DNA from 2 places in the Allocoprococcus similis genome. Region 2 is predicted to be linked to the other one. Evidence: a T-box and tRNA genes for the amino acid it is inferred to sense, from the RefSeq annotation. Region 2 holds a T-box; the other holds one or more tRNA genes.

Region 1 (5,065 bases), on a different contig from region 2:
CCTGTTCCCACAGTGTTCTTGTAAGCCCACGTTCTTCCGGCTTCAGTTTTTTCAGTATCTTCATTTTACTTTTTCGCCGTACCTTTCCATTCAGACTTGATCTACATTTGTCTTGCTGCACAACCTCCACAGCCTGCGCAGCCACCTGCAGGTGCTGCTACGTCTACACTGCTGAAATTAGTCAGCTTTTCAATTGCACAGATTGCCTGGGAAGAAATTCCTTCCCCACTTCCGGTAAATCCAAGACCTTCTTCCGTCGTTGCCTTGACATTTACCTGATCCGTTTCAATATGCAGCGCTTCTGCAATATTCTTTTCCATCTGCTCGATGTGCGGGCGCATCTTCGGTCTCTGCGCAATGATCGTCGCATCAATATTCTCAATCACATACATATGGTCATCCAGCAGCTTTCCTACATGCTCCAGAAGCTTAATACTGGAAATTCCTTTGTATGCAGGATCTGTATCCGGGAAGTGCTTTCCGATATCTCCAAGTGATGCTGCTCCAAGCAGGGCATCCATGATCGCATGCAGAAGTACGTCTGCATCCGAATGTCCAAGAAGCCCCTTTTCGTATGGGATCTCCACCCCACCAAGAATCAGCTTTCTTCCTTCTGTCAGTTTATGAACATCATATCCCATTCCAACACGCATCTTCTACACTTCTCCTTCCTGTCTGGCATCTGCTTTTTTGTCGCTCTTTTCTTCCGGCACATCTTCCGCCTTTTTATCTTCTTTATCCGCCACAGTTTCCTTTTCTTCGTCTTTTACCGCTTCTGTATCATCTTCTGCTTTCTTTTTCTCTTTTTCACCGTCTTCCGCTTTTTCTTCAGCGGCTGCTTCTTTCTTTTCCTCTTTATCTGCAGGCTTCTTTTCTTCTTCTGTATCAGCTCCTACATGAACGTCTACAACTTCTTTTCCTGAAGAAACCTTTTTTTCTGCTTCTTCTTCGTCATCTTTGTTTTCTTCTGCTCCTGCAGTTGTACCCTGAATTTCTGTCTTTGTCTCTTTTACGATTATTCTTATATTCCAGATAATCGTAGCCAGTCCAAACAGTGCAAAAAATATTCCGACCAGAATAAAAAGGATCTGGTTTTTCGGTTCCCCGGCAATTGTGTCCTGCACAAGTGATATGCCGGTATATACCAGATATGCGCCGATTGCAGCCATGATGATCTGCTTTGTCTTAGATGTCATATGAAAATTCCTCCGTTTTGTCGTAATCTAGGGATATTTTATCACATCTTGGGGGGATTGCATAGGTTTTGTTGGGAGGCAGGCGAAATGGTGAGAGGGTTCAGAGGGGACGCAGGAGGAGAAAAAATATCCCACCGGATTCCTTTGTCCAAACCATTCCGATAAGCCTCTGAGAGCGAAAATTGTGTCAGCAAAGGCTTCCACAATTTTTGAGTCTTATCTCCATTGGACAAACATGGAATCTGGTGGGATATTTTTTCTCCTCCTGCTGACTTTCTCCGAAAAGACGGCAGCGCTTGGAAGCGGCTGCCTGGGGAATGTTGTGTTTAAGTACCTATGCAATTGGGGATTTATCAATGGCTTTTGTGTGGGGAACTTTATTTGGAAATTTTGAGGTAATAGGCTACTTACCGTTTCGTAAACGCTGTAAAGGGGCATGATTCAAAGAATCACACCCCAAGCACTTGACTTAGAACCTATAAGCTATAACGCAAAAAGAAGCCCCACACAAGGACTCCTTCTTGTAGTAGCGGGAACTGGATTTGAACCAGCGACACCGCGGGTATGAACCGCGTGCTCTAGCCAACTGAGCTATCCCGCCATATGATATGTTTTTGTGCCAGCTCTTCAGAGCTGTGTGCATCGCACGAATTGCACTTCACATTTCGCGTTCAATGCTTTCGACTTAAAAAAACTTTCTCGCGAAATGGGACCAATAGGGCTCGAACCTATGACCCTCTGCTTGTAAGGCAGATGCTCTCCCAGCTGAGCTATGATCCCATATGTTCGTCTGTTTCACAACCGACTTCGTTATTATACAATCATCTTCTCACAAATGTCAACTGTTTTTTTCATTTTTTTGCTTTATTTTTTACAATTTCAAGAAGCTTTCATTCGATACCGTTGAATGGGCGGTCTCTGGAAAAAGAATCGTTTGGATTCTATTTTTGCGCAATGGAGAGGAGACTTAAAAATTGTGGAAGCCATTGCTGACACAATTTTCGCCCCAAAAGGCTCCTCGGAATGGTTTGCGCAACTTGAATCCAAACGATTCTTTTTCCAGAGACCGCCAACACAACCTGTATCATTCAACGTTTTTGCACAAATCAAAAAATCTCCGGATTTCTCCGAAGATTTTCTGATTATATTTTACATAGAGGATATGTCTTATACAATTCCCTGAGCCTGCATTGCATCTACAACTTTTTCAAATCCGGCAATGTTAGCACCTACTACATAGTTTCCTTCTGCTCCGTAACGTTTTGCTGCGTCTGCTGCGTTATGGCAGATATTTACCATGATGTTCTGAAGTTTTGCATCAACTTCTTCGAATGTCCAGCTGAGACGTTCGCTGTTCTGTGACATCTCAAGTGCGGATGTAGCAACACCACCTGCATTAGAAGCTTTACCAGGTGCGAATAATACACCGTTCTCCTGCAGATACTGTGTAGCTTCCAGTGTAGTAGGCATGTTAGCTCCTTCTGCTACTGCGATGCATCCGTTTGCAACAAGCTGTTTTGCATCTTCAAGATGAAGTTCGTTCTGTGTTGCGCAAGGAAGAGCGATATCAACTTTTACTGACCATACGCCGCGACCTTCATGATATTCTGAATTCGGACGGTAGTTCTTGTATTCTGTAAGTCTTGCTCTCTTCACTTCTTTGATTTCTTTCAGAGCTGCAACATCGATTCCTTCCGGATCATATACCCATCCTGTAGAGTCGCTGCATGTTACAACTTTGGCACCCATCTGCTGTGCTTTTTCGATTGCGTAGATTGCAACGTTACCTGCTCCGGAAACTGCAACTGTCTTGCCAGCAATGTCTTTTCCTGCAAGTTTGAGCATCTCGCGTGTGAAATACAGAAGTCCGTATCCTGTTGCTTCTGTACGTGCAAGGGATCCGCCGTAGCTGAGTCCTTTACCTGTCAGAACACCTTCTGATAATCCACGGATTCTCTTGTACTGTCCGTACATGTATCCGATCTCTCTTGCACCTGTTCCGATATCTCCAGCCGGTACGTCTGTGTCTGCTCCGATATATTTGCAAAGCTCTGTCATAAAGCTCTGGCAGAATGCCATAACTTCACGATCTGATTTTCCTTTCGGATCGAAATCGGATCCACCTTTACCTCCACCGATCGGAAGACCTGTCAGAGAGTTTTTGAAGATCTGTTCGAATCCAAGGAATTTGATAATTCCGATATTTACTGAAGGATGGAGACGTAATCCTCCTTTATATGGTCCAATTGCACTGTTAAACTGTACACGGTATCCTGTATTGACCTGAACCTGACCTTTATCATCTACCCACGGTACGCGGAATTTGATCTGTCTTTCCGGCTCAACAAGTCTTTCAAGAAGAGCGTCTCTTCTGTATTCTTCTTCATGAGCTTCTACAACTGCACGAAGAGATTCCAGAACCTCTTTTACTGCCTGATGAAATTCTGGTTCATCTGGGTTTTTCTTTACTACAAGTTCAATTACTTCATCAACATAAGACATACTACTCAATACCTCCTGAATGTTCTTTTACAAAAAATGTGTGATTCCACATTTCTCTTTCAAAAAAATAAAGGGGCAAACAAATGTCTGCCCCTCCGGAACACCTTTGTTCTTTAACAGAGTAAAGCATTCAGGCGCCCGTGTCAAGATTTTTTTACATATTTTTTAAATTTTATGAATTTCCACCACATTTTTTCTTCAAATACAGTTGATTTTCATTTTTTTTCTTGATACTTCTTCTCTTTTTTGCAAGTTCGTGTCGACAATCTTGCATTTTTCGTCTCATTCAAAGCATTTTATGCCCGATTTCCCGTCTTATTTGAAGTATTTCACACCAGATTCAAAGATCTTCATATCCTGCTCACCGTAAATATTGATTGCCACGGAATCTGCACGACGCTCTGAATGTGCCATCTTACCAAGCACACGGCCATCCGGACTTGTGATACCTTCAATTGCGCGATAAGAGCCGTTGACATTCCATTCTTCATCCATAGATACGTTTCCGTCAAGGTCACAGTACTGTGTTGCAACCTGTCCGTTTGCAAAGAGCTTGTCAAGCCATTCTTCGCTTGCAACGAAACGTCCTTCTCCGTGGGATGCCGGGTTGGTGTAGACTCCGCCAAGCTCTGCTCCCTGAAGCCATGGTGACTTGTTGGTGACAACCTTTGTATAAACCATCTTGGAAATATGGCGTCCGATGGTATTGTAGGTCAGTGTCGGAGAATCCGGTGTCTGTCCCACAACCTCTCCGTAAGGAACCAGTCCAAGTTTTACCAGAGTCTGGAATCCGTTACAGATACCAAGCACAAGGCCGTCTCTCTCATTCAGGAGCTTCTCTACCGCTTCTTTGAGTTTTGCATTCTGGAATGCAGTTGCAAAGAATTTTGCAGAACCATCCGGTTCGTCACCGGCTGAGAATCCACCCGGGAACATGATAATCTGTGATTTTGCAATTTCTTTTTCAAATGTATTCACAGAATCTACGATATCTGCTGCATCCATGTTACGGAATACTTTTGTGATGACCTTTGCACCTGCTCTTTCAAATGCTTTTGCACTGTCATACTCGCAGTTTGTTCCTGGGAATACCGGGATAAATACAGTCGGCTGTGCAATCTTGTGTCCGCAGATCACAATGTCTTTTGTATCGTAAAGCGGAGATTCTACCTTTTCGTCAGAAGCTTCGTCAGATACTGTACGGAATACCTGTTCCAGAGTTCCTGTCCATGCATCTTCTGCTTCTTTCAGTGTGATTTCTGTATCTCCAAATGCGAATTTCGCATCATCTGTCACTTCACCGATCACAGTGTAAGAAATGGAGAGTTCTCCTACCTTGTCTGCTGGAACTTCTGCTACGATATCAC
Region 2 (5,065 bases):
TGCACCGTACTCATCAATGACCTCCAGCGGATCGATACCATTTCCAAGAGATTTACTCATCTTACGGCCCTGGGAATCCCTTACCAGTCCATGGATCAGAACGGTATGGAACGGTGCTTTTCCAGTATGTGCATATCCGGAGAATACCATACGGATTACCCAGAAGAAAATAATGTCATATCCGGTTACCAGTACATCTGTCGGATAGAAATACTTGAGGTCTTCTGTCTCTTCCGGCCATCCAAGTGTTGAGAACGGCCACAGTGCTGAACTGAACCAGGTATCCAGTGTATCTTCATCCTGTGTCAGATGTGTGCAGCCGCAGTGCGGGCATTTTTCCGGCATCTCACGTGCAACAACCACTTCTCCACATTCATCACAATAGTAAGCCGGGATTCTGTGTCCCCACCAGATCTGACGTGAAATACACCAGTCACGGATATTTTCCAGCCAGTTCAGGTAGATCTTACCGAAACGTTCCGGTACGAATTTTAATTCGCCGGTCTTGATCGCATTGATCGCCGGTTTGGCAAGCTCATCCATCTTAACAAACCACTGTGGTTTGATCATCGGTTCAACGGTTGTCTTACATCTGTCATGTGTTCCAACGTTGTGTACATGTTCTTCGATGCTTACAAGGTATCCTTCTTTTTCCAGATCTTCTACGATTGCTTTTCTTGCTTCGTAGCGGTCCATTCCGGAATATCTTCCGTATCCTTCTACGATGGTAGCATCATCATTCAGGATGTTGATTTCCGGAAGATCATGTCTCTTTCCTACTTCAAAGTCATTCGGGTCATGTGCCGGTGTGATCTTAACCGCACCTGTTCCGAATTCTTTATCAACGTAAGCGTCTGCCACGATCGGGATCTCTCTTCCAACTAACGGAAGGATGACATTCTTTCCTACGATATCTTTGTACCTGTCATCGTCCGGGTGTACGGCGATCGCTGTATCTCCAAGCAGAGTTTCCGGACGTGTAGTCGCGATCTCAAGGAAACGGTCTGTTCCTACGATCGGGTACTTGATGTGCCAGAAATGTCCTGCCTGTTCCTCGTGCTCAACTTCTGCGTCAGAAAGGGAAGTCTTACATACCGGACACCAGTTGATGATTCTGGAACCTTTGTAGATAAATCCTTTTTCGTGAAGACGAATGAATACTTCTTTGACCGCATTCGAGCATCCTTCATCCATGGTGAAACGTTCTCTGTCCCAGTCACAGGATACACCAAGCTTTTTCAGCTGACCTTCGATAGTTCCTGCGTACTCTTCTTTCCACTGCCAGGTTCTCTTAAGGAATCCTTCTCTTCCGAGTTCTTTCTTATCAATTCCTTCTGCCTTTAACTGGTTTGTAACCTTTACTTCTGTTGAAATTGCAGCGTGGTCTGTTCCCGGGATCCACAGTGCATTATATCCCTGCATTCTCTTGTAACGGATCAGGATATCCTGAAGTGTATTATCAAGAGCATGTCCCATATGCAGCTTACCGGTGATATTCGGTGGCGGCATTACCGTTGTAAATGGTTTCTTACTTCTGTCAACTTCAGCGTGAAAATACTTTTCTTCACACCATTTTTCATAAAGTTTCGCTTCAATCTCTTTCGGATTGTAGGTCTTTTCAAGATTCTTACTCATTGTTTCCTCCTCTTATAAGTACACCGCGCACTTTGCTTTCTTCTATATAATAGAACATTGTAAATGAATAAAAAACACCCTTTACAAAACGTAAAGGGCGTGTATAAACGCGGTACCACCTTTGTTCCACGAAATAGATTCATCTCGTATCTCTCACAGTTCTATAACGGAAACCACCCCGTGACATCCTACTCGCCCTTTTCAGATATCCGGCTCAAAAGCTACCTTCCGCAGTCGCTTCCCGCAAACCGTCTCTCAGCCCCTGAACGGTTCTCTCTTCTTCGGACTAACCTGCATACTCCTCTTTCTCATTGCCTTTCCCATAACTATTGATAATCATAGTATTCAAAGTTCGATTTGTCAAGAAGTTCATGAAATCTTTAGAACTTCTTAAAGATTCCCACACGGCAAATCAAAAATACGCCTGCTGTGTTCCGATACCCGCATCCAGCATCTGCCTTCTCCGGCACAAAGGGCGGAACCTCTCCACCTCTGAAAGATCCCGCCCTGAAATTCTATGCCTCGTCAATCGCCTTTCCGATATCGTGGCGCATATATTTGTTATCGAATTTAACCCATTCGGTTGCTTTGTAAGCATTGGCACGTGCTTCTTTGAGCGTTGCTCCTTTGGCTGTCACACCGAGGACACGTCCTCCGTTGGTTACGATCTGGTCTCCGTCGAATTTGGTTCCGGCATGGAAGCAGTAGTAACCTTCATGCTTCTTGAACTCGTCAAGGCCTGTGATCGGAAGTCCTTTTTCATAAGCGACCGGATAACCGTCAGATGCAAGTACCACACAGACTGCTGCATTGTCTTCAAACTGAAGATCTACCTGCTCCAGTGTTCCGTCGATGCAGGCTTCGATCACATCAATCAGATCATTCTTCATACGCGGAAGAACAACCTGTGCCTCAGGATCTCCGAATCTGGCATTGTATTCCAGAACCTTCGGTCCGTCTTCGGTAAGCATCAGTCCGAAGAAGATGATCCCCTTGAACTCTCTTCCCTCTGCTGCCATTGCATCTACCGTCTTCTGGTACACATATTTCCGGCAGAATTCGTCAACTTCTTCTGTATAGAAAGGACTCGGTGAGAAGGTTCCCATACCACCGGTATTCAGTCCCTGGTCTCCGTCTTTGGCTCTCTTGTGATCCTGCGCGCTTGTCATAGTCTTGATTGTCTTTCCGTCTACAAATGAAAGAACAGAAACCTCACGTCCTGTCATGAATTCTTCTACAACCATGGTATTACCGGATGCACCGAATTTCTTGTCCAGCATGATCTCTTTCACGCCGTCTTTTGCTTCTTCCAGCGTATTGCAGATCAGTACACCTTTTCCAAGTGCCAGACCATCTGCCTTCAGAACGATCGGGAATTTGGCTGTCTCCAGATAAGCCAGCGCTTCGTCTGCATTGTCAAAGTTCTCATATGCTGCGGTCGGGATGTCATATTTTTTCATCAGATCTTTTGAAAACGCCTTGCTTCCCTCCAGGATTGCTGCATTTTTTCTTGGTCCGAATGCGCGGATCCCGGCTTTTTCAAATTCATCTACAAGACCGCCAACCAACGGATCATCCATTCCTACGATTGCCAGATCGATCTCTTTTTCTTTTGCAAATGTAACCAGCTTGTCAAATTCCATCGCACCAATCGGCACACATTCTGCAAGCTCTGCAATCCCGGCATTTCCCGGTGCACAGTACATCTTCTCTACCTTGCTGCTCTTTGCTACACAATATGCGATTGCATGTTCTCTTCCGCCGCCGCCTACGATCAATACTTTCATTGGTGCTCCTCCTTCTCTAACGGGCAACTGATACCCTGCCATCTTTTACGGTTACTTTTCCATTTGCGATCAGGTCGATCGCATGTGGAAGGATCTTCCACTCCGCCTGCTCCATCACACGTCTCTGCAGAACCTCCGGTGTATCGCCTTCTTCTACTTCAACAGCCTTCTGGAGAATGATCGGACCGGTATCCGTTCCTTCGTCTACAAAATGTACGGTTGCTCCAACCACCTTCACCCCTCTGGCGAGTGCCGCCTCATGAACCTTCAGTCCATAGTATCCTGTTCCGCAGAATGACGGGATCAGAGATGGATGGATATTGATGATCTTATTCCGGTATCTGCTGATCATTTCTTCCGGGATCACAACCAGAAATCCCGCCAGAACGATCAGATCCGGTTTCAGTTCGTCTACTTTTTCAAGAAAGACTTTATTAAACTCTTCTCTTGTCTCAAAATCCTTCGGTGAAACGCACTGTGCCGGGATCTGATGATTCCCGGCTCTTTCCAGCGCATATGCGTTCTTATTATTGCTGATGACACCGACCAGCTTAGTGTTTGTGATCGTGCCATTTTCTACTGCATCAATGATTGCCTGCAGATTGGTTCCGCCTCCGGATACAAGTACAGCAACTCTTAGCATAAAGTAACTCCTTTTTCTCCTGCTTCTACATAACCAACCACAAATGCTTCATCTCCGGCTTCTTTCATTGCCTTAATTGTAGCATCTACATCCTTTTCATCGACAGCGACAACCATACCGATACCCATATTGAAGGTATTGTACATCATCTCTTCTGCAATGTTACCGGTCTTTGCGATCAGGTTGAAGATTGCAGGGATTTCATAGCTGTCCTTCTTTACCACTGCACGGATTCCTTCCGGAAGCATTCTCGGAATATTTTCATAGAATCCACCGCCTGTGATATGGCTGCATCCTTTGACTCTCACACCGGCTTCTTTTACGTTCTTCAGTGCTTTTACATAAATTCTGGTCGGAGCAAGAAGTGCTTCGCCAAGTGTTTTTCCTAATTCATCATAGTATGTGTTTAAGGATTCTTCTGTAATGTCGAATACCTTACGAACCAGTGAAAATCCATTGCTGTGAACCCCTGTAGACGGCATTGCAACAAGTACATCACCTGGCTTAATATCAGAACCGTCGATAATGTCTTTCTTATCTACAACTCCGACTGCAAAACCTGCAAGGTCGTAATCATTCTCCGGCATCAGTCCCGGATGCTCTGCTGTCTCTCCACCTACAAGTGCACATCCTGACTGCTTGCAGCCCTCTGCCACACCGCTTACGATGGTAGCGATCTTTTCCGGGTAATTCTTGCCACAGGCAATATAATCCAGGAAGAATAACGGTTCTCCACCGGAGCATGCGATATCATTCACACACATGGCAACGGCATCAATACCGATCGTATCATGCTTGTCCATTACAAATGCAAGCTTCACCTTTGTTCCGCATCCATCTGTTCCGGAAAGAAGTACTGGTTCTTCCATATTCTTGATTCCGCTTAGATCAAATGCACCTGCAAAACCGCCAAGTCCGCCTAACACTTCCGGTCTCATGGTTTCTTTTACATGCTTTTTCATAAGTTCTACTGATTTATATCCTGCCTCGATATCTACGC

What was found. The T-box of region 2 lies ahead of ACYQ5K_RS07220 (valine--tRNA ligase). A T-box ahead of a tRNA ligase gene usually reads a tRNA of that ligase, here a tRNA-Val.
Region 1: it encodes a tRNA-Val, which carries the amino acid that the T-box ahead of ACYQ5K_RS07220 (valine--tRNA ligase) is inferred to sense. The anticodon was not compared.

The regions. Positions count from the first base shown of each region.
Region 1 covers NZ_BAAHSG010000039.1:60,968-66,032, forward strand. The annotation lists gene ACYQ5K_RS14345 (GNAT family N-acetyltransferase) at 1-64, opposite strand, end outside; gene ispF (2-C-methyl-D-erythritol 2,4-cyclodiphosphate synthase) at 102-653, opposite strand; gene ACYQ5K_RS14355 (hypothetical protein) at 657-1,196, opposite strand; tRNA gene ACYQ5K_RS14360 (tRNA-Met) at 1,724-1,797, opposite strand; tRNA gene ACYQ5K_RS14365 (tRNA-Val) at 1,904-1,976, opposite strand; gene gdhA (NADP-specific glutamate dehydrogenase) at 2,364-3,698, opposite strand; gene ACYQ5K_RS14375 (phosphoribosylformylglycinamidine synthase) at 4,014-5,065, opposite strand, start outside.
Region 2 covers NZ_BAAHSG010000012.1:66,577-71,641, reverse strand. The annotation lists gene ACYQ5K_RS07220 (valine--tRNA ligase) at 1-1,635, opposite strand, end outside; T-box leader at 1,726-1,956, opposite strand; gene purD (phosphoribosylamine--glycine ligase) at 2,151-3,422, opposite strand; gene purN (phosphoribosylglycinamide formyltransferase) at 3,439-4,065, opposite strand; gene purM (phosphoribosylformylglycinamidine cyclo-ligase) at 4,059-5,065, opposite strand, start outside.